DNA from 2 places in the Brevibacillus sp. IT-7CA2 genome. Region 1 is predicted to be linked to the other one. Evidence: riboswitches for the same ligand, from Rfam matches in the RefSeq annotation. Region 1 holds a riboswitch; the other holds the start of a gene.
The links. A riboswitch is a leader RNA that binds a small molecule or an ion and turns the genes downstream of it on or off. The one in region 1 is predicted to bind FMN.
Positions count from the first base shown of each region.

Region 2: another riboswitch for FMN. It lies ahead of ribD (bifunctional diaminohydroxyphosphoribosylaminopyrimidine deaminase/5-amino-6-(5-phosphoribosylamino)uracil reductase RibD); the one in region 1 lies ahead of ACM6JA_RS28780 (ECF transporter S component).

Region 1 covers NZ_CATKQT010000053.1:258,573-273,758, forward strand. The annotation lists gene ACM6JA_RS28740 (pyrroline-5-carboxylate reductase family protein) at 1-715, opposite strand, end outside; gene ACM6JA_RS28745 (zinc metallopeptidase) at 811-1,491, opposite strand; gene ACM6JA_RS28750 (hypothetical protein) at 1,716-1,856, opposite strand; gene ACM6JA_RS28755 (glutamate-1-semialdehyde 2,1-aminomutase) at 1,936-3,222, opposite strand; gene ACM6JA_RS28760 (protein phosphatase 2C domain-containing protein) at 3,367-4,230, shown strand; gene ACM6JA_RS28765 (ABC transporter ATP-binding protein) at 4,320-5,330, shown strand; gene ACM6JA_RS28770 (ABC transporter permease) at 5,323-6,117, shown strand; gene ACM6JA_RS28775 (ABC transporter permease) at 6,121-6,918, shown strand; FMN riboswitch at 7,202-7,356, shown strand; gene ACM6JA_RS28780 (ECF transporter S component) at 7,590-8,201, shown strand; gene proS (proline--tRNA ligase) at 8,515-9,981, shown strand; gene ACM6JA_RS28790 (HAD family hydrolase) at 10,035-10,673, opposite strand; gene ACM6JA_RS28795 (helix-turn-helix domain-containing protein) at 10,737-11,354, opposite strand; gene bcp (thioredoxin-dependent thiol peroxidase) at 11,511-11,981, shown strand; gene ACM6JA_RS28805 (M42 family metallopeptidase) at 12,019-13,071, shown strand; gene ACM6JA_RS28810 (class I SAM-dependent methyltransferase) at 13,081-13,842, shown strand; gene ACM6JA_RS28815 (cob(I)yrinic acid a,c-diamide adenosyltransferase) at 13,868-14,416, shown strand; gene ACM6JA_RS28820 (complex I NDUFA9 subunit family protein) at 14,456-15,186, opposite strand, start outside.
Region 2 covers NZ_CATKQT010000044.1:528,396-543,581, forward strand. The annotation lists gene ACM6JA_RS22200 (c-type cytochrome) at 1-780, shown strand, start outside; gene ACM6JA_RS22205 (HAD family hydrolase) at 929-1,597, shown strand; FMN riboswitch at 1,665-1,813, shown strand; FMN riboswitch at 1,926-2,070, shown strand; gene ribD (bifunctional diaminohydroxyphosphoribosylaminopyrimidine deaminase/5-amino-6-(5-phosphoribosylamino)uracil reductase RibD) at 2,206-3,312, shown strand; gene ACM6JA_RS22215 (riboflavin synthase) at 3,332-3,988, shown strand; gene ACM6JA_RS22220 (bifunctional 3,4-dihydroxy-2-butanone-4-phosphate synthase/GTP cyclohydrolase II) at 4,005-5,204, shown strand; gene ribE (6,7-dimethyl-8-ribityllumazine synthase) at 5,220-5,684, shown strand; gene ACM6JA_RS22230 (spore germination protein) at 5,811-7,313, shown strand; gene ACM6JA_RS22235 (GerAB/ArcD/ProY family transporter) at 7,318-8,406, shown strand; gene ACM6JA_RS22240 (Ger(x)C family spore germination protein) at 8,403-9,521, shown strand; gene ACM6JA_RS22245 (aldehyde dehydrogenase family protein) at 9,545-11,077, opposite strand; gene ACM6JA_RS22250 (TetR/AcrR family transcriptional regulator) at 11,099-11,707, opposite strand; gene ACM6JA_RS22255 (M23 family metallopeptidase) at 11,813-12,820, opposite strand; gene ACM6JA_RS22260 (DJ-1/PfpI family protein) at 13,026-13,577, shown strand; gene ACM6JA_RS22265 (metallophosphoesterase family protein) at 13,714-14,841, shown strand; gene ACM6JA_RS22270 (ATP-binding protein) at 14,838-15,186, shown strand, end outside.

The DNA.
Region 1 (15,186 bases):
GAACACGCAAGCCTTCCTCGGTAATGCCACCTTTGGTAGCAACACGCTCGATGAGCTGATCGAAGCTAAGCTGTTCGTTTTTGAGCAAAAGAGCGGTTCCCAGCATCGTTTCCACCAGCATGCTTCTCGCAGTATCGAGGTCAAGATCTGGTGTTTTGCGAACGGCTGCCTGCGCGAACGAGTCAAGAATTCCTGCGATCAGTCCTGGTGCGCTGCTGGTGAGGATCGTCGCTGTTTCGATCTCGACCTCGGACACTTCCTGTGATTGACTAATGGAAGACAGGAGAGTGAGTAGCTCATTGCGATCCTCTGCGCTTGTTCGACTGCTGCATGTAAACAACGATACACCATGCAGCTCTTGCGAAGTGACTGTAGGAATTACCTTGCTTACGGCACCAGCATGGACGGTTTCCAAATCATCGATGCTAACACCAGCTGCTACAGAAACGATATGTACACTTTCAGGGATAGATAACGCACGCAGTACAGGCAGGATATCCAGTGGCTTTGTGCAGAGAAAGACCAGATTTGCCTGGTCGCACACCTCTTGCGCACTTTCAGCTATGAGAATGCCATGCGATGCTTGCAGAATTTCAGCCTTTTCTCTTGTTCGATTGAAGACAGTGATATGCTCGGGCTGGATCACACCGCTTTTACAGAGTGATTTCACCAGCATTTGACCCATACTGCCTAGTCCAATGATTCCAATTCGCATGTGCAAAACCCCCCGTCTTATTGTAACGTAGCCTCATGAAAAAGGTACAGCCTCCCATGTGAGAGAGCTGTACCTTTGCAGTTTCGTTTAAAGGATTAGTCGTCAGAGCTACGGAAAATCATGATGTATTTCGCCAACTCCAGAACGGAGATCAGAGCGGCAGCTACGTACGTCAGAGCGGCTGCGCCCAGCACTTTGCTTGCGCCACGCTCTTCTTCATTGCGGATGAAGCCCATTTTAAGCATCAGTTCTTTCGCACGGCTACTTGCGTTAAACTCGACAGGCAGTGTGACGAGCTGGAAGGCAACTGCTCCGGAGAAGAAGATAATCCCGATGAGCAAGAGTCCAGCCATTTTAAAGAAGAAGCCAGCCAACAGCAGCAACGGCGCCACACCGGACACCAGGTTGACTACTGGGAAAATGCGATGGCGTGCTACCAGCATCGGGTAAGAGACCTTGTGCTGAATCGCATGACCAACCTCGTGACAAGCAACGGACAGAGAGGCAATCGAGTTGCCGAAGTATACAGGATCAGACAGGCGTACGACACGGTCAGTCGGGTCGTAGTGGTCAGTCAATGTCCCTGGGATATGTTGAACAGGAACGTTCGTCAAGCCGTTCGCATCGAGCATGCGGCGGGCTGCCTCAGCACCGGTAATACCGGAGGAGGTAGGAACTTCAGCGAATTTGTTAAAAGTTCCTTTCACACGAAACTGTGCCCAGAGCGACAGTCCGAATGCAATTAGAATCAGGAAATCCATAGGATGGAAAAACATTCCACACTCACTCCTCGTTGTAATCTATGAAAACGAAATGTTGCTAAGCCATACATGTAACCTTACTACTTCATTCTGTCCCATATTCATGTATACGAATAAGTCCTATGACAGTTTCACTATTTTATTGTACAATCTCTGACCATTATTGACAATATTGCTGCATACGAAAAAAACAGACACATTCCTCGTCAGCATGATTGGGAATGTGTCTGTTTTGATGTTCATCTGTCGTGATTTTGGGTTTTGTGATGCTCGGTTTTTCGTGGGTTTTGAAAGCCGGTCACTTCGAGCATTTTACTGCTCATTTTGGAATCCAACGTCTTTTCAGGAGCCTGCGGATATGATTTTTCACCTTTGGACACCGAAATATCCTCCTCGAAAACATAATCGCGAACAGGCTTATTATTTCCTTGGACGGATGCGAAAGGACGTGGGAATGGTTTACAGCTGAGAAAAGGCGCGGTCTACAGCTGCGATGGTGTTTTGAATGTCTTCTTCTGTATGAGCTGTCGTCACGAACCAAGCTTCATATTTGGATGGTGCCAGGCATACACCTTCATTCAGCATCAGTTGGAAGAAGCGGGCAAATATTTCTCCGTTCGCTTTCTGAGCTGCATCATAATCATGAACAGGCTCGTCCGTAAAGTAAACAGCCAATGCCCCTTTTACACGATTGAGCTGGATGGTTACGCCGTGTTTGTTGGCTGCCTCGGTGATTCCGTTCGCAAGCATGGCGCCCAGTCGTTCGAATTCATCGTACACGCCCGGCTGCTTCAATACTTCCAGGCAGGCAATTCCCGCACGGATGGAAGCTGGATTACCAGCCATTGTTCCTGCTTGATACGCAGGTCCGAGTGGAGCGACCTGCTCCATGATTTCCCGACGACCGCCATAAGCGCCGATTGGCAGACCGCCACCGATAATTTTGCCCAATGCAGTCAGATCAGGCTCGACTCCGAGAAGGTTTTGTGCTCCGCCATAGCAGAAGCGGAATGCAGTAATCACTTCATCGTAGACGACAAGTGCGCCTGCTTCGTGAGTGATGCGGTTAACCTCTTCCAGGAAGCCAGGCTCAGGTGCCACGATACCGAAGTTGCCGACAATCGGCTCAACGAGGACGCAAGCCGTTTCGCTTCCCCATTTGCTCATAGCTTCTGCGTATGCTTCGATATTATTAAAAGGTACGGTAATGACTTCGCTGGCAATGCTTTGTGGAATACCCGCACTGTCCGGAATCCCCAAGGTAGATGGTCCGGAGCCAGCAGCAACGAGCACCAAATCAGAGTGGCCGTGGTAGCAGCCTGCGAATTTGATGATTTTGACACGACCGGTATAGGCACGTGCTACACGAATGCAGGTCATGACTGCTTCTGTACCGGAGTTATTGAATCGAATGCGCTCCATCGAAGGGATTGCTTCGCGGATCATGTTTGCGAAGGTAATTTCCCATGGAGTCGGAGTACCGTACAGGGTTCCGTTGGCAGCTGCTTCGCAAATCGCTTTGGTCACATGTGGATGTGCATGGCCAGTAATGATGGGGCCATATGCTGCTAAATAGTCAATATATCGATTGCCGTCCACGTCCCAGAAATACGCGCCCTGGGCACGTTCCATCGTTACGGGTGCTCCCCCGCCTACAGCCTTGAAAGAGCGGGAAGGGCTGTTTACCCCGCCTAGAATGACGTCGAGTGCTTCCTCGTGCAGTTGCGCGGATCGTTCACGTTTCATGCATATTCCCTCTTTTCTTTTGGAACTACCTCTTTTGGAAAAAGTCCTTCATTATCTTACCACAGCTGTTCAACAACTGGATATGAACGGAGAGCTATAGATGAGGAAAAGGAAAAATGATACAATTTTCAAGCAAATCACTCCATGGGTAAAGGCGGGGTCATCATGAAACTTGAGTGCATCTCCACGAAAGGAAGCGGCAAAAGCAATGAGGACGCCTATGTGATTCAGCAGGTTAAGCATGTGTATGCGGTTATCGACGGCATTACGTCGCTGATCCCGTATGAGAACGCAGCAGGACAGACAGGCGGAGTTATCGCTGCGGAGCTCGTAAAAAAGCAGCTGGAAGCAATGCCGGAGGATGCAGCTTTGCACGATTATTTGGAGACGATAAACGAAGCGCTTCAGGAGCAGATGCAGCAAAGTGGCATCGATCTTGAGAAAAAGGAAGCATTGTGGGGAGCGGCCTGTGCAGTCGTCCGTGTAGGAGATGCCCATATCGAGTACGCACAGTTGGGAGATTGCATGATATTTGCCGTTTATGAGGATGACATTGTACGACCCCTGACGCATACGCAAGTCAGCCATTTGGAACAGGCCTCCTTGGCGAAGTGGGAAGAAGGAATCAACGAAGGATTGTGTACCCGAACAGAGCTGTACGAACGATGTATGGACATCCTGATCCATAACCGCTATCAGGCGAATGGACCAGGAGGCTATGGCGTGTTGAATGGCGATGTTGCCTGTCGGGATTTTATCGAGTATGGACGCATGAATCGAGTTGGCGTGAAGGCATTGGTGCTGGCAACGGATGGTCTTTTCATGCCGAGAGCTTTAGGTGAAGCACAGCCGAAGTGGGAAGAGACGGTGCTGCCGATCGTACATAAAGGGCTGCAACGTTATACAGACGAGCTCATCTCTCTGGAAAACAACGATCCCGAATGCATCCGCTATATCCGCTTCAAAAAGTCGGACGACAAAACGGGCATGATCCTTAATCTTCATTAACAGTTTGGTGCAGTTTGCCTTTTGCACAAATCGATTGGCTCATATACACTACAAATGGTATTTAAGCGAAGAAAAAAGGACGGTTTTCCATGATTCAAGTAAATCATTTACAAAAGGATTTCCGCATCCATCAGTCCAGACCGGGCCTTGGTGGTGCTTTTCGTGATTTGTTTAGTCGGGAGTACAAGACGGTAAATGCGGTGGATGACCTTTCTTTTACAGTAGAGGAAGGGGAAATGTTCGCGCTGATTGGGGAAAATGGTGCCGGAAAATCGACCACGATCAAGATGCTGACCGGTATCTTGACCCCGAGCGACGGCGAAATCGTCATTAACGGCTATGTGCCTTTCAAGCAGCGTGAAGAGTATGTTCGATCCATCGGAGTTGTTTTCGGGCAGCGCTCTCAGCTTTGGTGGGACCTATCTCCGCTAGAGTCCTTCCGTCTGTTGAAAAGTGTTTATAAGGTTGACGATGCAGAAGGAGAAAAGTGGCTGGAGCGTTTAATTGAGGAGCTGGATATTTCTCCGTTCGTCAGTCAGCCAGTACGCAAGTTAAGTCTCGGACAACGAATGCGCTGTGAAGTGGCTGCTTCATTGATTCATAAGCCACGTCTGCTGTTTCTCGACGAACCGACAGTTGGACTCGATGTGCTCGTTAAGCAAAAAATCCGTGAGTTTCTCCGCAATCTGAATGAGACGGAAAATATGACGATCTTGTTGACGACTCACGATGTGTCAGACATCGAAGCACTCTGTAAACGCGTGCTTGTCATGGACAAAGGGAAGCTGATCTTCGATGGCTTGCTGAATGACCTCAAGGAAAAATGGGGCAATGGCACAGAGGTGTCCTTCCAAATGAAAAAGCGCACTTCAACAGCCGCACTCCGTCAGGCATTGGGAGAGATGCCTTGTGAGATCGAGCAAATCAATGATTTTACCCTCAGTGTAAAAGTTGCGCGGAGTCAGGAAATGCTGCCCTTTGTTTTGTCGACAGTCATGTCAGCGTTTGAAGTCAGCGACGTGAAAATCGAGGAGACGAGCACAGAGGATATCGTTCGCAACATTTATTCCTCAGACCAAGAGGTAGCCAGCCATGCGTAAGCTTTATATGGAACTCATCCGCATGAGGTTTTTGACGATGCTTGCCTATCGTGTGAACTATTACAGCGGGATCATTATCTACGCGATCAACATCGGTGCGTACTACTTTTTATGGGGAGCAATCTACGGAGGCCAGCAGCAGCTGGGCGGGCTTACGGTGGAACAGATGACTTCCTACGTTGCGATTGCTTGGATGTCACGGGCGTTTTATTTTAACAACATCGATACAGAAATAGCCCAGGACGTCCGAGAAGGCAAGGTCGCGATCGAAATGATACGCCCTTATAATTACTTGTCCGTGAAAACGGCGCAGGCGTTTGGGGAAGGGATCTTTCGCTTTCTCTTTTTCGCGGGTCCAGGGATATTCCTTATCAGCCTGATCATTCCATTCAGCTTCCCGGCGACAGCGACTGGATGGGGGCTGTATTTGATCAGCTTGATGTGTGCGTTTTTGATCAATACACAAATCAATCTGGTGACGGGCTTGCTGACTTTCTTCCTGTTCCGAAACGATGGTATGATGCGAGCCAAGCGGGTCGTGGTGGATCTGTTGTCTGGTCTCGTGCTGCCGATCAGCTTTTTCCCGGGCTGGGCGCAAACGGTAATGGGTTATCTCCCATTTCAGGCGGTCAACTACTATCCGAGCCTGATCTTCACAGGTGCGATTACAACGGAACGTTCCTGGGAATTGATCGGTTTTCAGGTCATTTGGATGTTTGTCATACTGGTTCCCATCTTGGTGATGTGGCGTCTTGCCCGCAACAAGCTGGTTGTGCAAGGAGGGTAGAGCATGCAAAACATGAGACATATTTTCAGTATTTTTGCCGACTACCTGAGCCAGTACTTCAAGACGAGACTTGCCTATCGAACGGATTTTATCGGGGATTTTGTGTCCAATCTGGTTTCTGAGTTGATCAATCTCGTCTTTATTATTGTCGTGTTCACGCATGTTCCGCTTATGGGGGATTGGACGCGTGATGAGATTATCTTTATCTATGGTTTCTTTTTGGTTCCATACGCGTTGTTCTCGATGTTCTTCGGTTTTTGGGACTTCAACGAACGGTATATCATCCGGGGCGAGATGGATCGCATCCTGACGAGACCGATTCACAATCTGGCACAGGTGTGTCTCGAGTCGATTGCGCCAGACCGCATTTTTGGAGTCATAACCGGGATCATCATCATGGGGTATGCTGCCATTCAACTCGATTTGTCGTTTTACTGGTACGACGTGTTCATCTTTATCGGGCTCTCAATCAGCGGGGCACTGATTTACGGTGGCGTGTATACCGCAATTGCTGCGGTTAGCTTCTTTTCCGACTCGCGGACAGGGATTGCTCCGATGATTTACAACATCCAGCAATATGGGCGCTATCCGGTAGACGTGTACAACAAGGCGATTCGCTTTGTGCTCACCTACGTGCTGCCGTTTGCCTTCGTGGGTGTTTATCCGGCGGCTTACTTTTTGCGCAAGGAAGTCTGGTACACATATGCGGCAATGACGCCGGTAGTGGCTGTTATTTTCTTCGGGATTGGGCTGTTAGTCTGGAACTGGGGAGTCACGAAGTATCGGGGAGCGGGTTCTTGATGATTTAGTCGTTGTGGTAATATTGGATGTAACGAGATCTAAAAGCATAAGGTAAAAAAAGACCGTCCCGGCTGCAACCGGAACGGCCGGTACAATAGGCGCTTCCGCAAATACTATGTTGTGAAATAGACCGCAGAGCTGGTGAACTCAAGGGCGGTCTATTTCTTTTGGGTCATGTTATTCCTACTAAACAAATCGGAAAAATAAACAAAAAGTGTCGAGCTGGCAGTTTCCTCTATTGTCAAATCAAAAAACAGCAGTATAATATGCTGTATACAACTACACATTCCTTCGGGGCAGGGTGAAATTCCCGACCGGCGGTGATCATGCTTTATGCATGTTAAGCCCGCGAGCCTCCCGAGCTGAAAGTAGCGACGGAGTGCAGGATCTGGTGTGATTCCAGAGCCGACAGTACAGTCTGGATGGGAGAAGGATGACGACAGTACGTTTATCACGCGTGCTTGTTTGCCTGTGCAAACGGGATGAGAACGTAGAGGCCAGCCCTCTAGTTTCTTGTACCTTTTATTTGCGCATGGTTTGTCATACGCTTGCAAATGCCCTGTGGAACTAATAGCCACAGGGTTTATTCTGTTTGTGTAACAAGACGTGTGAGCTTACGACGACTGTTGCCATTCCTCAAGAAGGAGTAGAAAAATGAGGAGATGGTAAACATGAAAGAAACAGCGTTGCATTCTTCGCGCACACGTGCAACCCAAAAGCTGGTGACGATTCCCATGCTGGCGGCCGTTGCATTTATTCTGCAGTATCTCGAGGTTCCCGTTCCGCTGATGCCAAGCTTTTTGAAGCTCGACTTCAGTACACTCCCGGCATTGATCGGGGGACTCATGTACGGACCTGTAGCCGGCGTTATTATCGAGGTACTGAAAAATACACTGCACATGCTCTTCAAAAATACAGACGGTCTTTTGATCGGGGAGCTTGCAAACGTTGTAGCAGGATCAAGCTTTATTTTTGCGGCTGTCTACATGCAGCGACTGGGCCAAGGCAAAAAAGGCTTCCTGACTGGTCTCGCTCTGGGAACGATTTTGATGACGATTGTCATGGCTGTGGCAAATGCTTATGTGCTGTTGCCTGCGTACGCTGTGCTTTATCAAATGCCGATTGAACAGCTCTTGACCATGTTCAATGCGACAAGTATCTGGTCATTGGTTCTGTACGGAATCGTCCCATTCAATCTCTTCAAAGGTGTTATGATTTCAGTGGTTGCGTATCCGATCTACGTGAAGCTCGGCTCCAGAATCGCTGCGCGTACCAACAATTGACAACGACGATGTGACTCGCTAATATGTTTAGTTAATAGATAGTCACAAAAGGCTATGAAAGGACCCGCAGCTATTCCCACGTGACAGAGAGTCGGCCCTAGTCTGGAAGGCTGATACGTAAAGGATAACTGCACCCCATCCTGAAGCCGCTAGTGAAGAGCTTAGCCGGATGCCCACCGTTATCGGGTTATCGAGAGGACTATGGCGTATGCTGTAGTCAATCAGGGTGGTACCGCGGAAGTTGATCCTCCGTCCCTTTTTGGGATGGGGGATTTTTTGCATTTTGCGTAAGAATAAAAAGGAGCGTAGACGGATGAAAGAGGACAAAGCGTTTGTAAAAGAAATTACACCGCAATCGGAGGATTTTTCGCGTTGGTACATCGATGTCATTAAAAAGGCGGATTTGATGGACTACACACCGGTACGCGGCTGCATTGTGTTCAAGCCGGATGGCTTTGAGCTATGGGAGCGAATTCAAGAGGCGATGAATAAGCGTTTCAAGGAGACAGGGCATCGCAATGCCTATTTCCCGATGCTGATCCCCGAGTCCTTCTTTCAAAAAGAAAAAGAGCATATCGAGGGCTTCAATCCAGAGCTGCCTTGGGTAACAGAGGCTGGGGGCGAGCAGCTAGAGGAAAAGCTCGCGCTACGTCCAACCTCTGAGACGATCATAGGACATATGTACAGCCAATGGATTCAAAGCTACCGCGACCTGCCTGTATTAATCAACCAATGGGCAAACGTTTTTCGTTGGGAAAAGCGGACGATGCCGTTCTTGCGGACATCAGAATTTCTCTGGCAGGAAGGCCACACGGCACATGCGACAGAGGAGGAAGCTCGTCAGGAAACGATGCAAATGCTGGAGATTTACCGAGAGGTCGTCGAGCAGGAGCTGGCCATTCCGGTTTGGGAGGGACAAAAAACACCAAGTGAACGCTTTGCCGGTGCTGTTGACACGTATTCCATTGAAGCGATGATGAAGGATGGCAAAGCAGTGCAAGCGGGAACCTCGCACTATTTGGGCGATAAATTCGCGCGTGGCTTTGAAATCAAGTTTTTGGATCGTGACAATCAGTTCAAGTACGTTCACACCACATCATGGGGAACCTCTACGCGACTGATTGGTTCGATGATCATGGTGCATGGCGATGACCGCGGTCTAGTGTTGCCGCCTCGCATGGCTCCGACACAGGTAATAATGATCCCAGTCGGTCCGATGAAGCTGCGCGAGAAAGTCATGGAGGCGTTTGATCCACTCTTTGACGAGATCAAGGCCGCAGGAGTGCGTGTCCGTGCTGATCTTCGTGAAGAAACACCAGGCTGGAAGTTCAATGAATGGGAAATGCGCGGGGTTCCTCTGCGTCTGGAGCTCGGCCCACGTGACGTGGAAAATGGTCAAGTAATTCTGGCTCGTCGTGATACAGGGGAGAAGGTGACGGTTTCACTTGAAGGTATCGCGCAGACAGTGGTTCAACTGTTGGGAGAGATTCAGCAAAATATGTTCCAAAAAGCACTAGCCTTTCGTGATGAGAACTCACATTTTGGGATCGATACACTGGAGCAGCTATCTGCTCATATTGCAAAAAGCGAGAGCGAAAACAAAACGAGCGGATGGGTGTTAGCTGGCTGGTGTGGGGATGATGCTTGTGAATCGAAGATCAAAGAGGAAACCAAGTTCACTTCTCGTAACATCCCGTTTGAGCCTCCTGTACAAAAGAAAGCCTGCATTTGCTGCGGCAAAGAGTCACAGCATAGCGTCTGGTTCGGACGGGCGTATTAAATTAAAAAAAGGGTGTGTCCACGCTTCGGCGGCAGGGCACACCCTTTTTTCCTCTAGCGTCCGAGTATCCATTCGGTAAAAGCTTGCACATCCGTAAAGTGGTAGTCAGGCTCGGGATCGAATTTTCCCGACTTTTGTGTAACCAAAAGCCAATCCACACCGACTGTTTGCAAACCAGCGGCACGACCAGCCAACACATCAGCATCACTGTCACCTACGAAAATGGTTTCCGCAGGCGTAGCGCCTAGCTGTTTCATAGCAGTAAAAATACCTTCTGGATGAGGCTTTGGATGTGTGACCTCATCCCCTGTGATCACGACGGAAAAATACGAAGCTAATCCCCATTCTCGAAGGGAGATGTCAGCGCTTTTGCGCCCTTTTCCTGTTACGATTCCCATTTGGATACCTGCTGCGTGAAGTTCATCGAGCATGCTTCGGATATTTTCAGGATTTTGTACGCGGGAGTGTTCATCTGTGTATACACGAAAAAAATGAGCGAGGGCGTTGTCATGCACATGTGAGGGTAGCTTGTTTTGCAAAATGCCTGTCTCTGTGGGGCCAAAGAGAGCTACAATGTGCTCGTCGGTATAATGCTCTTGTAAAAACTGCTGAAAGGTAGAGCGAAAAGCGGTGAAGATCAAGGGGAGGGTATCGGCAACTGTGCCGTCGAAATCAAACAAGATCGTCCGCATGGGAGTCCTCCTTTGATTAGAAAATGAAAGAAAACCATCGTACCTGATGGTTTTCTTGGTGACTTACTCATTCGAATCATCAAAAGGATCATCTGAATCATCTGTTGGGTCAGCTGGAGTCAATGGGAACAGGGTGTCGAAAAACTTGAATTTTCGACGGCCAGATTCCTTTTTGAACCCTTTGTACTTTTGCAACAGCTCAGAGATGTCTTCCACAAATTGATTACGTTCCTCTTGACTCAAATAAAATTCAGTCAAATTATAAGCGAACGTATTTTTATACTCTTTCCTAACATCTTGGTCGCTTGCGACGAAGCGATTGAGAGTTCGCATGAGGTCCTTTTCCGTAGTACGAAACGGAGTAAACATGACATCACTTAATTGTTGAGCGTTTTCTTCAATCATCAATTGGAGCTTGACCTGAATGACCTTGGCAACAGGCTCATAATATTTCTCCACAATAGAGCCTTTTACCCGGGTATCCACTTGCTCGAGCAACCCAACACGCACGAGCTCCTTCACATGGTAATGTAGCCGTGCAGCATTTTCGCCTAGTTCTGTAGCGATTTGTTTGGCCGTTCTGGGCTCCAAATCTTCAAAGAGTTCCAAAATTTTAACCCGTTCCGCTATAGCAAGCGATTTTAGCGCTTCTGGATCTGTTACTTCAAAAAACTCTTTCATGCGAATTCACCATCCAACTGACTAGGCCAAATTTTATTTTTTTTTATTCTATCCTTTTCTGAATCAAAGCGCAACTTGTATGCGGATGAAGTGACTACTAGATTGTGGTAAAATGGGACCAGCGAAAACAGGACATTATTGAGAGGAGGGAAAAGTTTGACGGCAGTAGGACAAGCTGCACCTGCATTTACTTTGCAGGCGAGCAACAATCAGACCATCTCACTTTCCCAATTTCATGGACAAAATGTGGTGCTTTATTTTTATCCGAAGGACCAAACACCGACATGTACCACAGAAGCATGCGACTTTCGTGACTTCCATTCGGGCTTTGCTGAGCTGAATACAATTGTTCTCGGGATCAGTCCGGATTCTGTGAAGTCGCATGACAAATTTATCGCGAAGCACGAATTGCCTTTTCCACTTCTGGCAGATCCGGATCACCAGGTGGCAGAGGCTTATGGTGTGTGGGTATTGAAAAAAATGTACGGACGAGAGTACATGGGCATAGAACGCACGACGTTCGTCATCAACAAAGAAGGCAACATCGCAAAAGTATGGCCAAAAGTAAAGGTCAAAGGGCATGTGCAGGAAGTGCTTCAATTTATTAAGGAAGAACTTCAATCCTAACGTTTATTTCGCAATGGGCGAATGGAGGAACATACAGATGAGTGTATCCACGGAATATGTTGTAGAAAGCTTTTGCCAATTGGCGAACATCCCAAGTCCATCTGGCAATACGGAAAAAGTAATGGCCTGGGTTGCACAAGAGTTAGAAAAGCTTGGCGTTTCCTATAAACGGACAAACAAAGGGGCAATCGTTGCAACAGTAGCGGGGGCCAATAATGACAAAGCAAGACTCTTGACAGCTCACGTCGATACGCTGGGCGCGATGGTAAAAGAAATAAAGAGCAACGGACGCTTGAAGCTGACCTTGATCGGCGGCTTTGCATTCAATGCGATTGAAGGGGAGCACTGCGTTGTAGAGACTAGCAGCGGTCGTCTTGTAACCGGTACCATTTTGTCCACCAAAGCTTCCGTGCATGTATACAGCTCAGAAGCAGGAAAAGCGGAGCGCAATGATGCGAACATGGAAGTCCGACTGGATGAAAAGGTCACAAACAAAGAGCAGGTCCTTGCGCTTGGGATTTCCGTCGGAGATTTCGTCTCCTTTGATCCTCGGGTAACAGTAACGGATAGCGGCTTTATTAAGTCCCGCCATATCGACGACAAAGCAAGCGTGGCTGTGTTGCTGGGGGTTCTGAAAGAACTGAGTGAATCCGGCGAGAAGCTGCCTTACACCACGCACTTTTTTATCAGCAATAATGAAGAGATCGGCTACGGAGGCAACTCCAGCATCCCTGACAACGTGGTGGAGTACCTGGCTGTCGACATGGGCGCGATTGGGGACGGACAGACGACAGATGAGTATTGTGTGTCCATTTGTGCGAAGGATTCCACAGGACCTTACCACTACGGATTGCGCAGCCATCTGACCAAGCTCGCACAAGCGAACAGTCTGAACTACCAAGTGGACATTTATCCCTACTATGGTTCTGACGCAAGTGCTGCGCTGAGAGCCGGATATGACGTTGTCCATGGTTTGATCGGACCGGGAGTAGATGCATCCCACTCCCATGAACGTACACATAAAGAAGCGCTCGACAACACGGCAAAGCTCGTTATGGCATACCTTCAATCAAAAGAAATGCAAGCATAGGAGGACCAGATGAGCAATATGTATCAATGGGCTGACTACTATGATCTCACTCAACGCGGTGTTGCGGGTGATGTTGAGTTCTATCTGGAACAAGCCAAGCTGGCAGGGGGAAAAGTGCTGGATCTCGCTTGCGGCACCGGAAGAATTAGCATTCCGATGGCGCAGGCTGGCATCGATGTTACCGGAATTGACCTATCCCAAGATATGTTGGCAAGGGCTCAGGTAAAAGCAGAGGAACAAGGTGTAACATCCGGCTTGAAGCTATTGCAGGGGGATATGCGCGCCTTTGACCTACAGGATTCATTTTCGCTGATTATGATTCCTTTTCGGTCGTTTTTGCACCTGTTGCATGTTCAAGAGCAAATGAAGGCATTGACGTGCATTCGCAAGCATCTGGCTCCAGGCGGGAAGTTCATCATGAACGTGTTTGTGCCCAAGATTCATCATTTTTACGAGGAAAATGAAAAAATGTCCTTGCGTGGCACCTATCCACTCCCGTCGGGGGAAGAGGTTGCGATGTGGGATTACACCCGTTATGACCATTTTCAGCAACTGTCCGAAGTGACACGCATATACGAGCGTACGGATGCACAGGGAGTTGTGACAGAACGGGTGAAAGGCCGATTTACTCTCCGCTATATTTTCCCCGCGGAGCTTCATCATCTGCTTCGCTTAAACGGCTTGAAGGTCATACAACGATACGGTTCTTTTGCAAAGACAGCTTTTGATGCAAATAGCTCAGAATTGATTCTGGTCGCAGAAGCTTTGTAAACGGAACCTGTGGAGGGGATACGGAATGAAGATTTATACAAAGTCAGGGGATAAAGGTGAGACGTCCCTGGTTGCTGGTGTCCGCGTGCCTAAGTTTGCAGACCGTGTAGAGGCATACGGTACGTGCGATGAAGCCAACTCGCAGATTGGATTGGCACTGGCCCTGTTGCCTGCGACAGAAGAATGGAAGGAATTGCAGGATGTCTTCCATGTCATCCAGACAAAGCTTTTCCATGTAGGGGCTGAGTTGGCGACGCCAGAAGGCAAAAAGGTAGGTTGGCCAATTACAGAAGAGGACGTTACTTTTCTGGAAGAGCAAATTGACATGTTAGATGCAAAGTTGCCTCCGCTCACCAATTTTATTTTGCCTGGCGGACATCCGGCAGCGGCTGCCTTCCATGTTTCGCGTACGGTCGTCAGACGTGCAGAGCGCAAAGCAGTCCATGTGGCACAGCAGGAGCAGGTAAATCCGTCCGTGGTCAAATACCTCAACCGATTGTCTGATTATCTTTTCGTTGTGGCTCGTCATATTAATAAAGAGACAAGTGCAGTAGAGAAAACGCTGCACGAATAGGCAAAAGCCCCCTGGGATCAAGCAGGGGGCTCCTATTTTTTATTTGGTACGCAGGTAAGTGGTGATTCCCGGGAGAAAGTCGATTCTCTCTGTGTGAAAAGTATCGTAGAGAAGCTTTCCGTCCTTACATGCGTTTCCTTCTAGCAGCATGGTGAGCTGCGTATTCGTAATCGGGAAAAATGGGAATCTCTCCATCATATTTACCACAGGCTTCATTAAAGCAAGGGGAATATGAATTTTATTGACCTTCCGCTTTCCGATAGCCTCGCCAATCGTATCTAGGATTTGTCCGTAGGAGAGTGGTTCGGGTCCGCCTGTTTCGTAAGTTTGATTGGTTGCTTCTGGTCTGCTCAAGGCTTGGACGAATACATCGGCCACTGTCTTGCGAGCAACTGGCTGCAAAGGGTATGAGCCATCGCCAATGACCGGTGTGATAGGTAACCGAACCAGATCGGCGAGCATGTTCACGAATTCATCCCCAGGACCAAAAATAACAGATGGACGGAAAATGACGTATGGAATACCGCTTTCTTGCACAAGCTGCTCCGCTTCGTATTTGGTTCGGTGATAGGCGCTTGTGGCGTTTTCGCGTGCACCAAGAGCACTCATATGGACAAAGCGCTTGATTCCAGCTTGCTTGGCGGCCTCCAGTACATTTTTTGTACCTTCTACATGGATACGAGAAAAGTGAATGCCTTTCCCCGGTTGTTCGCGAATAATTCCGACAAGGTGGATGGCAGCATCGCAGCCTTGCATTGCTCTCATCAATG
Region 2 (15,186 bases), on a different contig from region 1:
ATCAATCTAGATTCCTACACCCCGCCTAGTATGGACAAGGTGCCAGAAGGGCCATTGGGAGAATCGATTAAGTATGGACATAAGTTAATGAATGAAACGAGCACAGTGATCCCTGAATACACAGGGAATAAGCTCTCCTGCTCTAGCTGTCACGGTAATGCCGGAATGGATGCTACCTCTCCTTTAACGGGTGTCACTGCAGTCTATCCCCAGTACATTCCAAGGTCAGGCAAAGTGCTTACCATCGAGGATCGCATCAATGGTTGTTTTCAACGAAGCATGAATGGTAAGCCATTGCCTTACAACAGCGATGAAATGAGAGCGATGGTCGCCTATCTGACGTATATTTCAACAGATGTACCAGTAGGAATTAAAGAGCGCCCGTGGATAGAGAAAAATGATATGAAGAGCGTACCTCAACCGAATGTGGCAAATGGAGAAGCCCTCTTTCAAAAATCGTGTTTGCAATGCCATGCAGCTGATGGTTCAGGAACAGGACCAAACTCTGGACCAGCGCTATGGGGGGATAACTCCTTCAATATTGGTGCAGGTATGGCCCGAATTTCCAAAGCTGCTGGCTACATTCAGCGCAACATGCCTTTAGGGGAAATGGGCGGTATCAAGCAAGGGTCGTTAACGGATCAAGAAGCAGCGGACCTAGCAGCCTATATTTTGTCCAAGCCGCGTCCAGACTTTGCCAAAAAGGCACAAGACTGGCCAGCTGGAGGCGTTCCAAAGGATGTACCGTATGAAGTAGACAGCGCCAAGAAGAAACAATAGGAACTCAATATCTAACCCCAAAAAGGGGCTGTCCCAAAAGTTATAAAATGACTGAGGGATAGTCCTCTTTTTGATAAAATGGAAGTATCATCCACATGGGTGAACTCTTGAACCAGCATGGCGTATTGTCAAACAAGGAGGCACCAAAATGAGCAGAACCTTTCAAAAAGGCATTATTTTCGATATGGACAACACCTTGCTGCAATCCAGGATCAATTTTACCGAGATGAAGCGGGCCATTTTTCAGCTATGGGTGGATAATGGGATCGTTTCTCCAACACTTGAGTGGGAAAAGTATACCGCATCGCAGCTCATTGAGATCGGACGAAAAGCGGAGCAGATGACGAGAGAGCTGGAGCAAGCGATGTGGGATGCGGTAACCGAAATCGAGAAAGAAGGGATGCATGGCGCTGTGTTGGAGCAGCACGCGGTAGAAGTGCTAGAGGAGCTGAAGAACCGCTATCAGCTGTATATCCTGACCAACAACGCCTATGCCGCCGCAGAGGAGGCGTTGAACGAGACGGGAATCGCCTCCTACTTTGACGAAATCGTCGCCCGCGAGCAGATGACGACCTTGAAGCCATCTCCATCGGGCATCCACTATATCCGCAGCCGCAAGCCAGATTGGCCTGTTTCGGCTTGGACGATGATCGGGGATTCGTGGATCGATGGTAAGGCGGCCTGCGACGGACAAGTTGCTTTTATTGCCTATCAAGGGAACGAGCAGGACATGGAGCAAAATGGTGTTGTGCCAAAGGCATACATAAATGATTTGAAAGAACTCTTGACTGTTCTTGAAAAGTGCGAGCAAGGGTAAAGTGCACTTCTCCAATAAATGATTACAGACAATAGCGAAAAATGTGCTATACTTTGCCTAACTGAATACCAGCCTTCAGGGTAGGGTGCAATTCCCGACCGGCGGTAATGACGAACGCACGTCTGAGCCCGCGACTCGCTATTGTAAGCAGTTGATAGCGACTGACTTGGTGCAAATCCAAGGCCGACGGTACAGTCCGGATGGGAGAAGGTATTTGGAACGGCCTGTTTCGCTGTTTTTTTCAAAAAACGGTAGAAACAAGGCTTCTTTCTGAACGCCCTGAGCATAATATTCATGGGCGTTTTTATTTTTCATAAAACTTCATAGCGACAATCTTCAGGGCAAGGTGAAATTCCTGACCGGCGGTAATGGCGTACGTACGTCTGAGCCCGCGACTCGCTGACCACGCTTGCAGCGACTGATCTGGTGAAAACCCAGAGCCGACGGTACAGTCCGGATGGAAGAAGATTTTTCTGCTTTCTTCATTTGTTTTTTTCTTAAAAACGGATGAGGTAAGGCTTCTTTCCCTATGCCCTGAAACGCTTTGAGGTTTCAAGGGCTTTTTGCGTTGTGCTTGGCTGGAATGATGGAACAGAAAGGAGTGCGGTATGGAACAGGACAGCAAGTACATGGACCTGGCGCTGGAACTGGCACGATCGGCACGAGGCCAAACCAGTCCGAATCCCATGGTCGGAGCTGTGATTGTGAAGGATGGAACCATCGTGGGAATGGGAGCGCATCTGCGGGCAGGAGAGCCCCATGCTGAGGTGCACGCACTGCGGATGGCTGGGGAAAAAGCGCAAGGTGCGACCGTGTACGTGACCTTGGAGCCTTGCAGTCACTACGGGAAAACACCGCCGTGTACAGAGGCGTTGATTGCAGCTGATGTACGTCGTGTCGTTGTAGCGACGCTCGACCCGAATCCACTGGTGGCGGGAAGAGGAATGGAGATGCTGCGGGCAGCAGGGCTGGAAGTGGCGGTGGGCGTGAGAGAAGAGGAAGCGAAGACCCTCAATGAAGCCTTTTTCCATTACATCCAAACCAGACGTCCATTTGTGACGGTAAAGACGGCCAGTACATTGGACGGGAAAATCGCTTCGTTCACGGGACACAGTCGGTGGATTACTGGTGCAGAGGCTCGGGCAGAGGTGCATGAACTTCGCAGGCAGCACGATGCGATCCTCGTTGGGGTTGGGACGATTCTCGCAGATGACCCACTGTTGACGGCACGTCAGGAAGAGCAGCGTTTTGGAAGCCAGCCAGTTCGCGTGATTTTGGACAGCCAATTACGGACGCCGCTGGATGCCCGTGTCGTCCAGAATGCAGATGCGAAGACATGGGTCTTTACGACAAGTGCAGCCCCAAGAGAAAAGCAGGAGCTGCTTGCGGCAAGAGGAGTAAAGGTCATCACAACGGCAGGGCCAATTCGCGTGGAAAAGGTGCTGAATACGTTGGGAGAGCTGGGGATTACCTCGTTGCTTGTGGAAGGCGGGCAGGAAGTCAATGGCTCCTTTTTGCAGGCGAGAGCGATTCAAAAGGTCGTGGGCCATATCGCGCTAAAGCTGATCGGGGGAAGCGGCGCGCCCTCGCCATTCGGTGGTCAAGGCTTTGCGACGATGGGAGAAGCGGTACAGCTGACAAATGTTACTGTCACACCGATCGGGAAAGGTGATGTACAAATCATCGGGTACCCACAATGGGAGGATCAGACGTAGCGAGTGAGGAGGAGAGAGCATGTTCACGGGACTGGTCGAAGAAGTGGGCGTGTTGGAAGCGATTCAAGGGAACGAGCAGGCGAGTCGACTGGTCATCCGCGCACAGCAGGTACTCGAAGGGGTAAAGCTCGGGGACAGTATCTCGGTCAATGGCATTTGCCTTACGGTTACTTCTTATACGAATCGTCAGTTTAGCGTCGATGTGATGCCAGAGACGATGAACAAGACGAGCTTGCGGCAATTACGCAGCGGACAGCAAGTGAATTTGGAGAGAGCGATGCGGCTGGGGGACCGTTTTGGCGGGCATATCGTCTCCGGACATGTAGATGGGACCGGAATGGTTGCTTCACGAGAGGTGAATGCGAATGCTGTCATGTTTCGGATTGGGGCCAAACCGCAGCTGTTGAAGTATGTCATTGCCCGTGGATCGATTTGCATAGACGGCATCAGTCTCACCGTGGTGGACGTAAACGATACCGGTTTTACCGTTTCGATCATTCCGCATACGCTGGCGAATACGAGTCTTGCAGACAGACGACCTGGGGACTTGGTGAATCTCGAAACAGATGTCATTGGCAAATACGTGGAGCGTTTGTTAGGTTATCAAAACCATGGCGGTACAGAGAAATCTGGCGGGCTCAGTCTAGCCTTTTTGCAGGAAAACGGCTTCGCGTGAGAAGGAGGGAGAAAGCATGTTTCATCGCATAGAAGAAGCATTGGAAGATTTGCGTCAGGGCAAGGCGGTCATCGTGGTAGATGATGAGGATCGGGAAAACGAAGGAGATTTTGTCTGCATGGCCGAAGCGGCTACGCCTGAAATGATCAACTTCATGGTTACACATGGGAGAGGACTCGTTTGCGTACCGGTGACAGAAGAGCACGCAACTCGCTTGCAGCTCCATCCGATGGTGAAGTCCAATACAGACAAGCAGGGAACGGCTTTTACCGTGTCCATCGATGAAGGCAGTACACACACAGGGATATCCGCTCATGAGCGCTCTCAGACTGTCTTGGCGATGCTTGATGATCAGAAGACCGCGGAAGATTTCCGCAGACCGGGACATATTTTTCCGTTAATCGCGAAGTCCGGCGGTGTATTGCGCAGAGCGGGACATACGGAGGCGGCAGTTGACTTGGCTCGCTTGGCGGGGGGCATACCGGCGGGAGTCATTTGCGAAATTATGAACGAGGATGGCTCCATGGCACGTCTGCCGCAATTGGTAGAGATCGCACGCCGCTTTGATCTCAAGCTGATTACGATTGCAGACTTGATAGCGTATCGGATGCGGACGGAATCCATGGTGAAAAGGGAAATCGAAGTGCAGCTTCCGACCGCCTACGGTGATTTTCGAATTGCCGCCTACACGAATGAGCTGGATGGCAAAGAGCATGTGGCTCTCATCAAGGGAGAGATCGGACCGGATGAGCCCATTCTTGTCCGCGTGCATTCGGAGTGCTTGACTGGAGATATTTTCGGTTCTCATCGCTGCGACTGCGGTCCACAGCTGCACGCTGCATTGGAACAGATCGAAGCGAACGGACGTGGCATTTTATTGTACATGCGCCAGGAGGGCAGAGGTATTGGCTTGATTAATAAGCTACGTGCCTACAAGCTGCAGGAGGAAGGCTTGGATACGGTTGAGGCTAATGAAAAGCTAGGGTTCGCCGCTGATCTGCGAGATTACGGTATTGGTGCACAGATTTTGCGGGATTTAGGAGTGCAACGCATGCGGCTTTTGACTAATAATCCACGAAAAATCCGAGGGCTTACCGGTTATGGATTAGCAGTAGAAGAACGGGTGCCGCTTCAAATGCCGGAGCATCTGCACAACAAACAGTACCTATCAACAAAACAAGAGAAGCTGGGTCACCTGCTTCATCTGCACGGATAAGGAGAGGGAATGAGCATGAAAACTTTTGAAGGACATTTAGTTGGAACAGGTTTACGTGTAGGGATTGTGGCAGGACGTTTTAACGAATTGATCGTAAGCAAGCTAGTCGGAGGGGCTCTCGATGCCCTGAAGCGTCATGGCGTAGAAGATGAGCAGGTAGACGTGGCTTGGGTACCGGGGGCATTTGAAATTCCGTTGATCGCTAAAAAAATGGCGGAATCCGGTCGCTATGATGCGGTTGTTACATTGGGAGCTGTCATTCGTGGGTCCACTCCGCACTTCGATTACGTCTGCAATGAGACCGCAAAAGGAGTTGCGTCCCTATCTCTATCGACTGGGATACCTGTTATTTTTGGTGTTTTGACGACAGACAACATCGAGCAAGCCATCGAGCGTGCGGGAACAAAAGCAGGCAACAAAGGCTGGGAAGCAGCAACGGCAGCGATCGAAATGGCTAATTTATCCAAGCAGTTCGCCTAAGCAGTTCATATGGAGAACGAGATATTTCAACAGGGGCTTCGGCTCCCGTTTTCTATTTTTTTGGATAAAATCACCACGGACAGGTCAAAGTAAGAAAGATTTTCCTGAATAAAGGGGGGATCTAGCGTGAAGCCGACTGATTGGTGGAGAACGCAAGTAGAGGCCATACAAGCAAAGCGGCGCATCGGTTCGGTTCAAGCGCGGCGAAGCGAACAAATTACACCGGATATGGTAAAACAATGCATGCAAAACGTGGATGACCTCAGCAGCTTGTCATTGAAGATGAATGACGAAGAGGTACACGTTTTTTTTCTCGATACGCTGGTGGATGTGTCCCAGATTTATGAGAATGTCTTTCTTCCGTTGCAACGTTCCGATGGTAAAGATCCGATGCAGGCGCTCCCTTTTTCACAGGAATGTGTTCTCGACGATATGGAGACGTTGATGAGTAACTTGCTACGCGGTCATACCATCTTGTTTTTCCTGGAAAGGGATCTCATTCTGCATGTGAATACTTTTCAGGTCGCGCATCGTTCCATTACAAAATCCGAGACGGAGGCGACCGTCCTTGGACCGCAAGACTCCTTTGTTGAAATGCTGGAGATCAATTTGTCTTTGATTCGGAGAAGGCTCGCAACGCCTCATCTGAAAGTATCGAGCTACACGATTGGCACCGAGGCACAGAACAAGGTAGCTGTGATTTATTTGGACAATATCGCGAACGCGGAAAATGTGGAACGCGTGAAAAAAAGGATCAACAATGTTATTTACCACGGATTTGTCGGGATGCCTATATTGAAGCAAATGCTGGAGGACAAGCCGTACTCTCCGTTCCCGCAGTTTGGCTTGACTGGGCGGCCTGACAATGCAACAGCAGCTTTGTTGGACGGTAGAATTGTGATCATGCTGAATGGCAGCCCGGATGCTGCAATCTGCCCGACTTCCTTTCTGGAGATGTTTAGCAGCCCCGAAGACTTTTACAATCGATGGTCAACGGCAAGCTTGCTGCGGATGATTCGCTTTTTCGGTTTATTTATCACCATTATGCTCACATCCAGTTACGTCTCTGTCTTGACGTATCATCCGGAAATGCTTCCCCCTGCTTTACTGACAATTTTGTCTGAATCACGTAGTCGGGTGCCTTTTCCGCCCGTGATCGAGGTGCTTATTATTGAGCTCGTCATCGAGATCCTGCGGGAAGCGGGGATACGCATGCCGACTAAAATCGGACAGACAATCGGTATCGTTGGCGGTATCGTGATCGGGACAGCCTCAGTACAAGCGGGGTTAGCCAGTAATATCTTGATCGTCCTTGTTTCCGTATCGGCACTGCTTTCTTTTGTGCCACCCAATTTTTTGATGAGTAATGCGATTCGGCTCGTTCGCTACGGTTTCATCTTGATGGCAGGTGTATTGGGCATGTACGGCCAGCTACTGGCGCTGGCGTTCTTATTCGCACACTTGCTCAATCTGACATCACTTGGGACGCCGTACATGGCTCCGGGGGTTCCGCGACAATGGACCGATTTGATGAATAGTCTCGTACGTGCACCATTAAGGTTTATCGTCAATCGCAACCGCATGTCCCGGTCAAAGCAAAAGCATGTCCGGCCAGTTGGGGAGGATTAGGGAGATGGATAGAGGGAGAATTCACAGCCTGAATCCGATCCTGGTAATCGGATTGATTATGAATACGATGGTTGGGGTTAATTTACTTGGACTAGCTCATCATGCAAGCAAAATGGGCTACGATCTGTGGTGGTCTCCGATTTTGCTGGGATGCATCGTCAGCCTAACGCTATTTCCGATGATGGCCTTGTGCCGACGCTATCCAGAGGATAATCTTTTTCGGATTCACGAAAAGCTGTTGGGAAAATGGCTGGGACGCTGTTTCAATATCCTGATCATCGTCTACGCCATTCTGAATGTATCTACCGCGAATGAAGGCTACGTTAGGCTGGTGCAAACCTCCATGCTGAGCAATCAGACTGTCACACTGCCCTTGCTTGGATTGACTTTGGTCATGGTCTACATTACAAACGGCGGCATTAAATTGATCGCGCGTTTTTGCCTGCTAACGTTCTTTTTTACGGGCTGGATGGTTTTTCTTTTGCAGTACGGATTTCAAAAGGGAGGAATGATGCATATTTTTCCTCTTTTTAATACAGATTGGCGCAGTATAGCCGAAACGGTGCACAATTCTTACGCGAGCATGCTTGGGTATGAATTGGTCCTGTTTTTCTACCCATATATCCAAGAGAAGAACAAGGCACACAAGCATGTGCTGATTGGGGTATGGATCGTGGTTTTGTTGTACGTCATGATCCTGATCACAAGCGTAGCTTATTTTTCCGAATGGCAAATGGACAATCTCATTTATCCCATTTTGAATTTGTTTAAGGCTGTAGAGCTGTCTTTTTTGGAACGGATCGAAAATCTCGGGATTGGTCTCTGGGTCTTCCTCATTCTCAGCACGAGTACGGGATACTTGTGGGTTGCGCGTACAGGTCTTGAAGAGATGGCAGAAAAGACGAGGCTGTGGCATCTGCTTTTACCGACAATCGTTTCGTTTCTATTCATTGTGGGGCCATTATCTGTAGAAAAACAACGCTACATTTATGACAAGGTGACTGTTTATATAGCCTATGGATTGATCTTGTGGCCGATTTTTTTGTTATTGCTGCATTCCTTGAGGTTCGGTAGAGGAGAGCGGGTATCATGAAGAGGGCGAGCTGGTTCATTGCTACGGTTATCCTCTTGCTCAGCCTTTGCGGGTGTGGGAGCGAACTCGAACGGCCGGCATTGGAAGACATGGCCATGATTGGGGTTATGGGCTTCGATTATGTGGATCGTGAAAAGATCGATATCACCGTATCGGTACCAGTTCCCTCCAAAAATAAGGAGTCCACACAGGTGTACTCAACTCATGCCTCGATGACGAGCGAGGCGATGCTGAATCTCGCGACAAAAGCAGAGAGAACCGTGTCCCTCTCGCAATTGCGTGTGATTTTGTTCAGTGAAGAATACGCGCGAAAAGTAGGGATCGGAAAAGTCATCCTTGATCTCTATCGCAATCCGATTGTAGGAGAAAATGTATACATTGCCATCGTAAAAGGAAAAGCGAAAGATGTCATCAAAGGAACCTATAACCACAGGCCGGAAATCAACACGTATTTGAACAACCTGCTACGTCCCCGAGTGGAAACGGCCTTTTCGTCTTTTGCGACCATTCACGATTTTGTTTTTATGATGACCAGCAACACGATGGACCCTAATGTTCCTTATCTCATCCACAGTGACGGAGAGATTCAGATCACCAAGGCGGCCCTTTTTCGAGTAGACAGGATGATCGGAATGTACTCACAGCGAGAGGGGAAGCTGGTTCAGGGGTTTCTGGGTAAAGAACGCTTGCCCCGTATGAGCTTCGAGTTCCAGCACGAGACGAAGAGAGGTAAAAAACAAACGGAAAAGGTCGTCTTCGATTTTGTGCGGGCAAAAACGAAAGTAAGAAGCAAAGGCAGCCTGAAAAAGCCTGTCATCAACATCGAGCTTCGGGTAAGAGGGATGCTGGTGGGCTATTCAGGCAGCAAGGATTTGGAGAAGCGGGCTCAATTTCGGACCTTGGTTCAAGAGCTTGAGAAACGGATCAAAAAGGAAAGTATGGAGATGCTGGTTCGTTTTCAAAAGCAAGGGGTTGACCCGGCGCAGCTAGAGGAGAGCATTCGCCAAAAATATTATGGCAAATGGACACGGGAAACGGGTCTCGCCCTTTATAAAAAAGCGAAATTCAACGTCAAGGTTCATGTGGATATCGTCGGCTTTGGCACACTGAAATAAGGAACAGCAGCATTCCAGCGTGGTTAGAACAGACGCTTGAATTCGCGCCAGATCGCTCCCAAAGTCCGGCGATTTACATTTTGGAGCTTGCCGTACAAAAGGTTCGTCAAACCGATAAAGGTGAGCTCCTGATCTTTCGTATACGGATACCAATTGAACTCACGCTTGCGTTTGCCCGGATCATGGATGACAGAGATGCTGTGCGTAAAGGCTTGCAATCCTGAAGGTCCGCGATAACGGCCAATGCCGCTCTGTTTGACCCCGCCAAAAGGAAGATGGGGATTGGCGTAGCTGATAATGACGTCGTTGATGCACACATTACCGCTGTCGAGCTGACGAGCTACGCGATCCGCTTTTGCTTTATCGGCTGACCATACCGAGGCATTCAGCCCGTACGGTGAGCTGTTAGCCAGGCGGACAGCCTCCTCTTCGGTGGCAAAAGTCATAATGGGCAACACCGGACCAAAGGTCTCTTCTTGCAAGATTTTCATGTCACTCGTCACGTTTGTGAGAATGGTCGGCGCGATATACATGCTGTCAGAGGAAGGAAGTCCTCCGGTGACTGCGGTCGCGCCCGCAGCCAGTGCTTCGTTCACATGCTCACGGACAATTCCGATTTGTTGGGAAGACGTCATCGAACCGACCTCGGCCTGATTCGGATAACTTTGGCGCAATGCTTTTGTCTTTTCGGTGACCAGCTTGAGAAATTCAGGGTATACGTTTTCATGGACAAAAAGCCGTTCAACAGACATACATACCTGCCCGGAGTTCGTAAAAGCCCCCCACACCGCGCCATTTGCTGCCCGTTCCAGATGAGCATCTTCAAACACAATCATCGGGTCTTTTCCGCCCAGCTCTAGTTCTACCGGGATTAAATGCTCCGACGCTGCCGCCATAATTTTTTTGCCTGTCGTGACAGAGCCTGTGAAAAAGATTTTATCTGGGCGCGCAGCCACCAGCGCCTGTCCAGCTTCACGTCCCCCATGCAGGACGGCCACGACTCCATCCGGCATAGAAACAGCGGAAAACACCTCTTCAATGAGCAGTCCGGTAGAAGCAGTCACCTCGGAAGGTTTTAAAATAACGGTATTGCCTGATACGAGGGCAGATAATACGGGAATGATGGCGAGCTGAAACGGATAATTCCACGGAGAGATGACGGCGACGACACCCATCGGCTTGTAGTGGATATACGATTTCTTCGGCCACAGCACGATAGAGGTTGGTACCGGCTGATCGGCCAGCATCTGATAGGCATGTTTTTCATAAAAACGGATCGTGTCGACAGTGACAAAAATTTCGGTCATGTACGCTTCCAATGTAACTTTTCCGGTAGCCTCACTAATTTTTCGGGCGATTTCTTCGCCGTGATCGACTAAATAGTGCCGCAACCGTGTCAAATAGTCCAGACGCTCGGCCAACGATGTAGTGGACCAAGCTGGAAAGGCAAGACGCGCACGTGCCATCGCGTCTTCTACTTGTTCTGGAGTCACTTCCTGTAAAGAGCCAAGCAGCTCACCAGTGGCGGGATTTTTCATGGACATGACTGCCATCATGATTCACCTCGATTCAGGAGATTAGGATTCAGAAGAGAAGAGTGTATGCATCAAATGAGCAAAGCTCTGCTCAAAACGGGCAATCGCTTCTTCCGGCTTCTGTAACTCATCAAGCAAAAATTGAAAAAGGAATCCGTCGATTGCAGAGTAAATGAGTGAGATTGCGGAGTCTTCGTCGGTGGTCAATGAGGATTGTTCTTCGCGCTGCAACCGTACGAGCATACGAGAGATGAGCTGATGCAGACGGGACCGAATCACTTTTACCTGTTCACCAAACGCAGGAACGTACATGGCCTGTACCTGCAAGTCATACCAGAGCCGATGCAACTTGCGATCCTCTTGTAGACTTCGGCACAAGACACGGGCTAGAGCTGCTGACCATTCGCCAGATGGAGCTGCGAGCACTTCGCGTTCCAATTCCTCCATAAAGCGTCCTTTGTAGCTAGATATTACAGCGAGCAAAAGCTCTTCTTTGTTTGCGAAGTAATAATGCAGAATGCCGAGTGAGACATCAGATTCTTTGGCAATGTCGCGCAAGGAAACATGTGCATACCCTTTTTCAGCCAGACAAGCAGTCGCTTGCTCAATCAAAAATGCCCGTTTTGCTTCGGCTTTTTTCTGGGTAGTCACATTCTCACCTCTTTTTTTGGACGACTGTCCAGTTTTCTATTTTTATTGTATTTTTACAGATGATGTCTGTCAATGAAAAGAGCTGCCCATAAAAAAGAAGCGGCTTCATTGCCGCTTCTTTTGCCGTTCCCAGCGTCGTAAATACGGATAAGGATCAAATGACCAATCTGCGCCACCTGTTTCCCGGTACATACCGTAGTGCAGATGGGGAGGGAATTTGCCTGAGGTGCCAGGCTTCCCATATCCGGAGCTGCCGATATATCCGATGACTTCTCCTGGCTCCACGATGTCACCCGGCTTCATTCCCTTTTTAAACGAGGACAGATGTGCGAAGTAATGGTACACATTGCCCATGTCACGCATGCCGATTCTCCATCCGCCATACCTGTTCCAGCCGATTACCTCAATGATTCCGTAGGCTGTGCTGAGTACAGGGGTGCCGTGACTCGCAAAAATATCGGTCCCCTCGTGGATACGACGCCCACCCCAGCCGCGCGGAGCACCCCATGTACTACGGTAGCTGTATTCGTACCTCGCGGGGATAGGAAAATGCCGCTCATCTAGGTCCAGATGTTGATACTTTGCATACACCTGCGCGAACTGCCTGATCGTCTTCACGGAACGATCCCGCTGGTAGTACGACCAGAGACCAATTTGCCAATCTTCGTGGGAGAAGCCGTATTGGGATAGGTAGTGAACCAAGGTAGTGAGTGCATCGAGATCGTTGTGACGATCTGCGACACCATCGCCATCTCCATCCATTCCGATCCCTTTAAAAAATTGGATGGATACTGGATTCGTATCCTCTGCATCAGGATTGAATGCACCTGCCCAACGTTCGCTTGGAATGTCCACAGCTGTTAGCCGCGAAACGTTTTCTTGCTCCTGCTTCTTCCTGCGTATTTTCATGGTTCGCTCGTATTGATCAATGGCTGCTAAATAATTCCACGGAATGCCGTACATCGATTCCAAGCGCAAAAAAACTTGCAAGCGCTCTTGAAGAACCGGGTCTTGCTCATTGGCGGACGGAGCAACTCCGGCGACGGATTCTAGTGGTGAAATAGCTGCAACCACGCACAAGCTGATCTGAATGATTAGGCGGAAAACTCGCATGCCGTCTCCCTCCAGCCTCGTAGTCTTTTGTTGTAGTTTCTACCAGTTGGAGTGGATTATCCAAGATACTTTTGGAAAGCTTTTTGGCTGTTGGCGAGGAAAGTTTTGTAAATTTGCAGGAAAGGAGGCAGGAGCACACCGTACAGCCAAAGAATTGAAATCAGGAGGAGTGATTCCTTAAAAATCGACCTGAGGAGGCTGTGTGATGAGCAAAAAAGTGTTGATTGTAACAGGCGACGCTGTAGAGGCACTGGAGGTTTTCTATCCGTATTACCGCTGCTTGGAAGAAGGGTATGAAACGGTCATTGCAGCACCAAGCGTGAAAACCCTGCACACCGTTTGCCATGATTTCGAAGCACACAGTGAGACATACACAGAAAAGCCAGCTTATCAGCTTCCCGCCCATGTTGCATTCTCAGACATTAACCCTGAAGCGTTTGACGCCTTGATTATTCCGGGTGGACGAGCACCTGAGCATATCAGGCTCAATGAGCACCTGAAGCCGATTGTGGCGCACTTTTTCGAGACGAACAAGCCAGTCGCAGCCATCTGCCATGGCTCTCAAGTATTGACCATTGTTCGTGAACACTTAGCTGGACGTGAAATCACAGCTTACCAGGCATGCAGACCCGATGTAGAAGCGTGCGGAGCGATCTACCAAACAGAAACGCTCCATGTCGATGGCAATCTTGTTTCCGGACATGCATGGCCAGACTTGCCAGGCTTCATGCGTGAATTCCTCCATTTGCTCAAGTAAAAACCAAGTCCTCCAAACTTCCGTCATTGCTGGCGGAAGTTTTTTCGTTCTGACAGATGCTTTTCATCCAGCCTTTTCCTCTGTATCATAAAGGGAAAGTATGTTCGTCTGTTTCATGTGAGGAGTGAAATTGATCGTGCTGTCATTTATTCATACAGCGGATGTCCATCTGGATGCGCCGCTTCAAATGTTGGGGGAGCGTTACGAGCTACGTCAGGATGATTTTCGTCAAACGATGAAAAGAATCCGTGACCTCGTTCGGGAAAAGGAAGCAGACTTCTGGCTCATTGCCGGAGATTTGCTGGAATACCACGGGGGAAGACGATCAACCGCGATGTTTTTACGTGATCTTTTTGCCAGCATCGCACCAATCCCTGTCGTGATCGCACCTGGCAATCACGATCCGTGGCGAGCGGATTCGTTTTATCAAACATTGGAATGGCCAGGGAACGTCTACTGGTTTACACCCGAGTGGGGTGTGTATGAATTTCCCGAAAAGTCGTGCGTGATCTACGGCTGGGGCTTCGGGCAGCCGCATGTGTACGAGTCGCCACTCGATGCGTTTCCAGGCAAATTGGAAGGGTATGCCCATCATCTGATGGTTCTGCACGCCAGTGTGCTTTCCAATTCAGGAGACGAAGAGCATCATCCGTATGCGCCTGTTACCTTGCAGCAGCTCGTACAGACGGGCATGGACTATGTTGCGATGGGACACATCCACAAGCCGGAGCAATTCATGCATCCCGTCAAAAAACAACCGTTTGCAGCTTACCCTGGCTCTCCAGAAGGATTGACGAGTAAGGAAGTGGGAGAACGAAATGTTTTGTATGGAGAGCTGGATCATGATGGCAGATTGCAGCTCACTGCGATTCCTGTCCAGTCACGCAAAATTCGAAAGCTGGAAGTCGAAGGGAAAGGAGTCGAAACTACTGAGCAGCTCATTGACCGGATGGAGCAGCAACTCGCAGAGGAAAAGGATTCCGATCTGATGTACATCACGCTGACAGGGGAACGTGCTGCGCATTTTCAGCCTCCCTTGTCCGTCCTTCAACAACGATTTTCCCGTTTTTTTGTGCTGCAGCTGACAGACCGGACCTGGCCTGATGTAGATGAGGACAAGCTGATCGCAGAGGGTGGCGTCTGGGGGAGATGGCTTTCCAAGCTGGCAGAGGCGGAGTCCCGTGCGCAAAATGAGGACGAGCGAGAAATCGTCAGGTTAGCCAAGCAAGAGGCTTTGGCGCGGATTGGAGGGACCATTCGATGAAAATTGAGGAGCTAGTGCTGGGGGGCTTCGGAAAATGGCAGAATGCTACCTTTCGTTTTGCTCCAGGCATTAATCTGTTTTATGCCCCCAATGAGTCAGGAAAATCAACGATCCTACAAGGTATTTTCGCTGCCTTGTATGGAATGAAGCGCGATTACGTCAAATCAGCGAGATACTTGCCAGAATATGAAAAATACCGTCCTTGGCAGAGTAGTGCGTACGAAACGGTCATTACGTACAAATTAGCGGGCAAAACCTATCGTCTGCACCGTCAGTTGACGAAGGAACGGGAAGAGGCGCGCCTCTTTTTGGACCCTGAATGGACGGAAATGACTGAGCTTTATT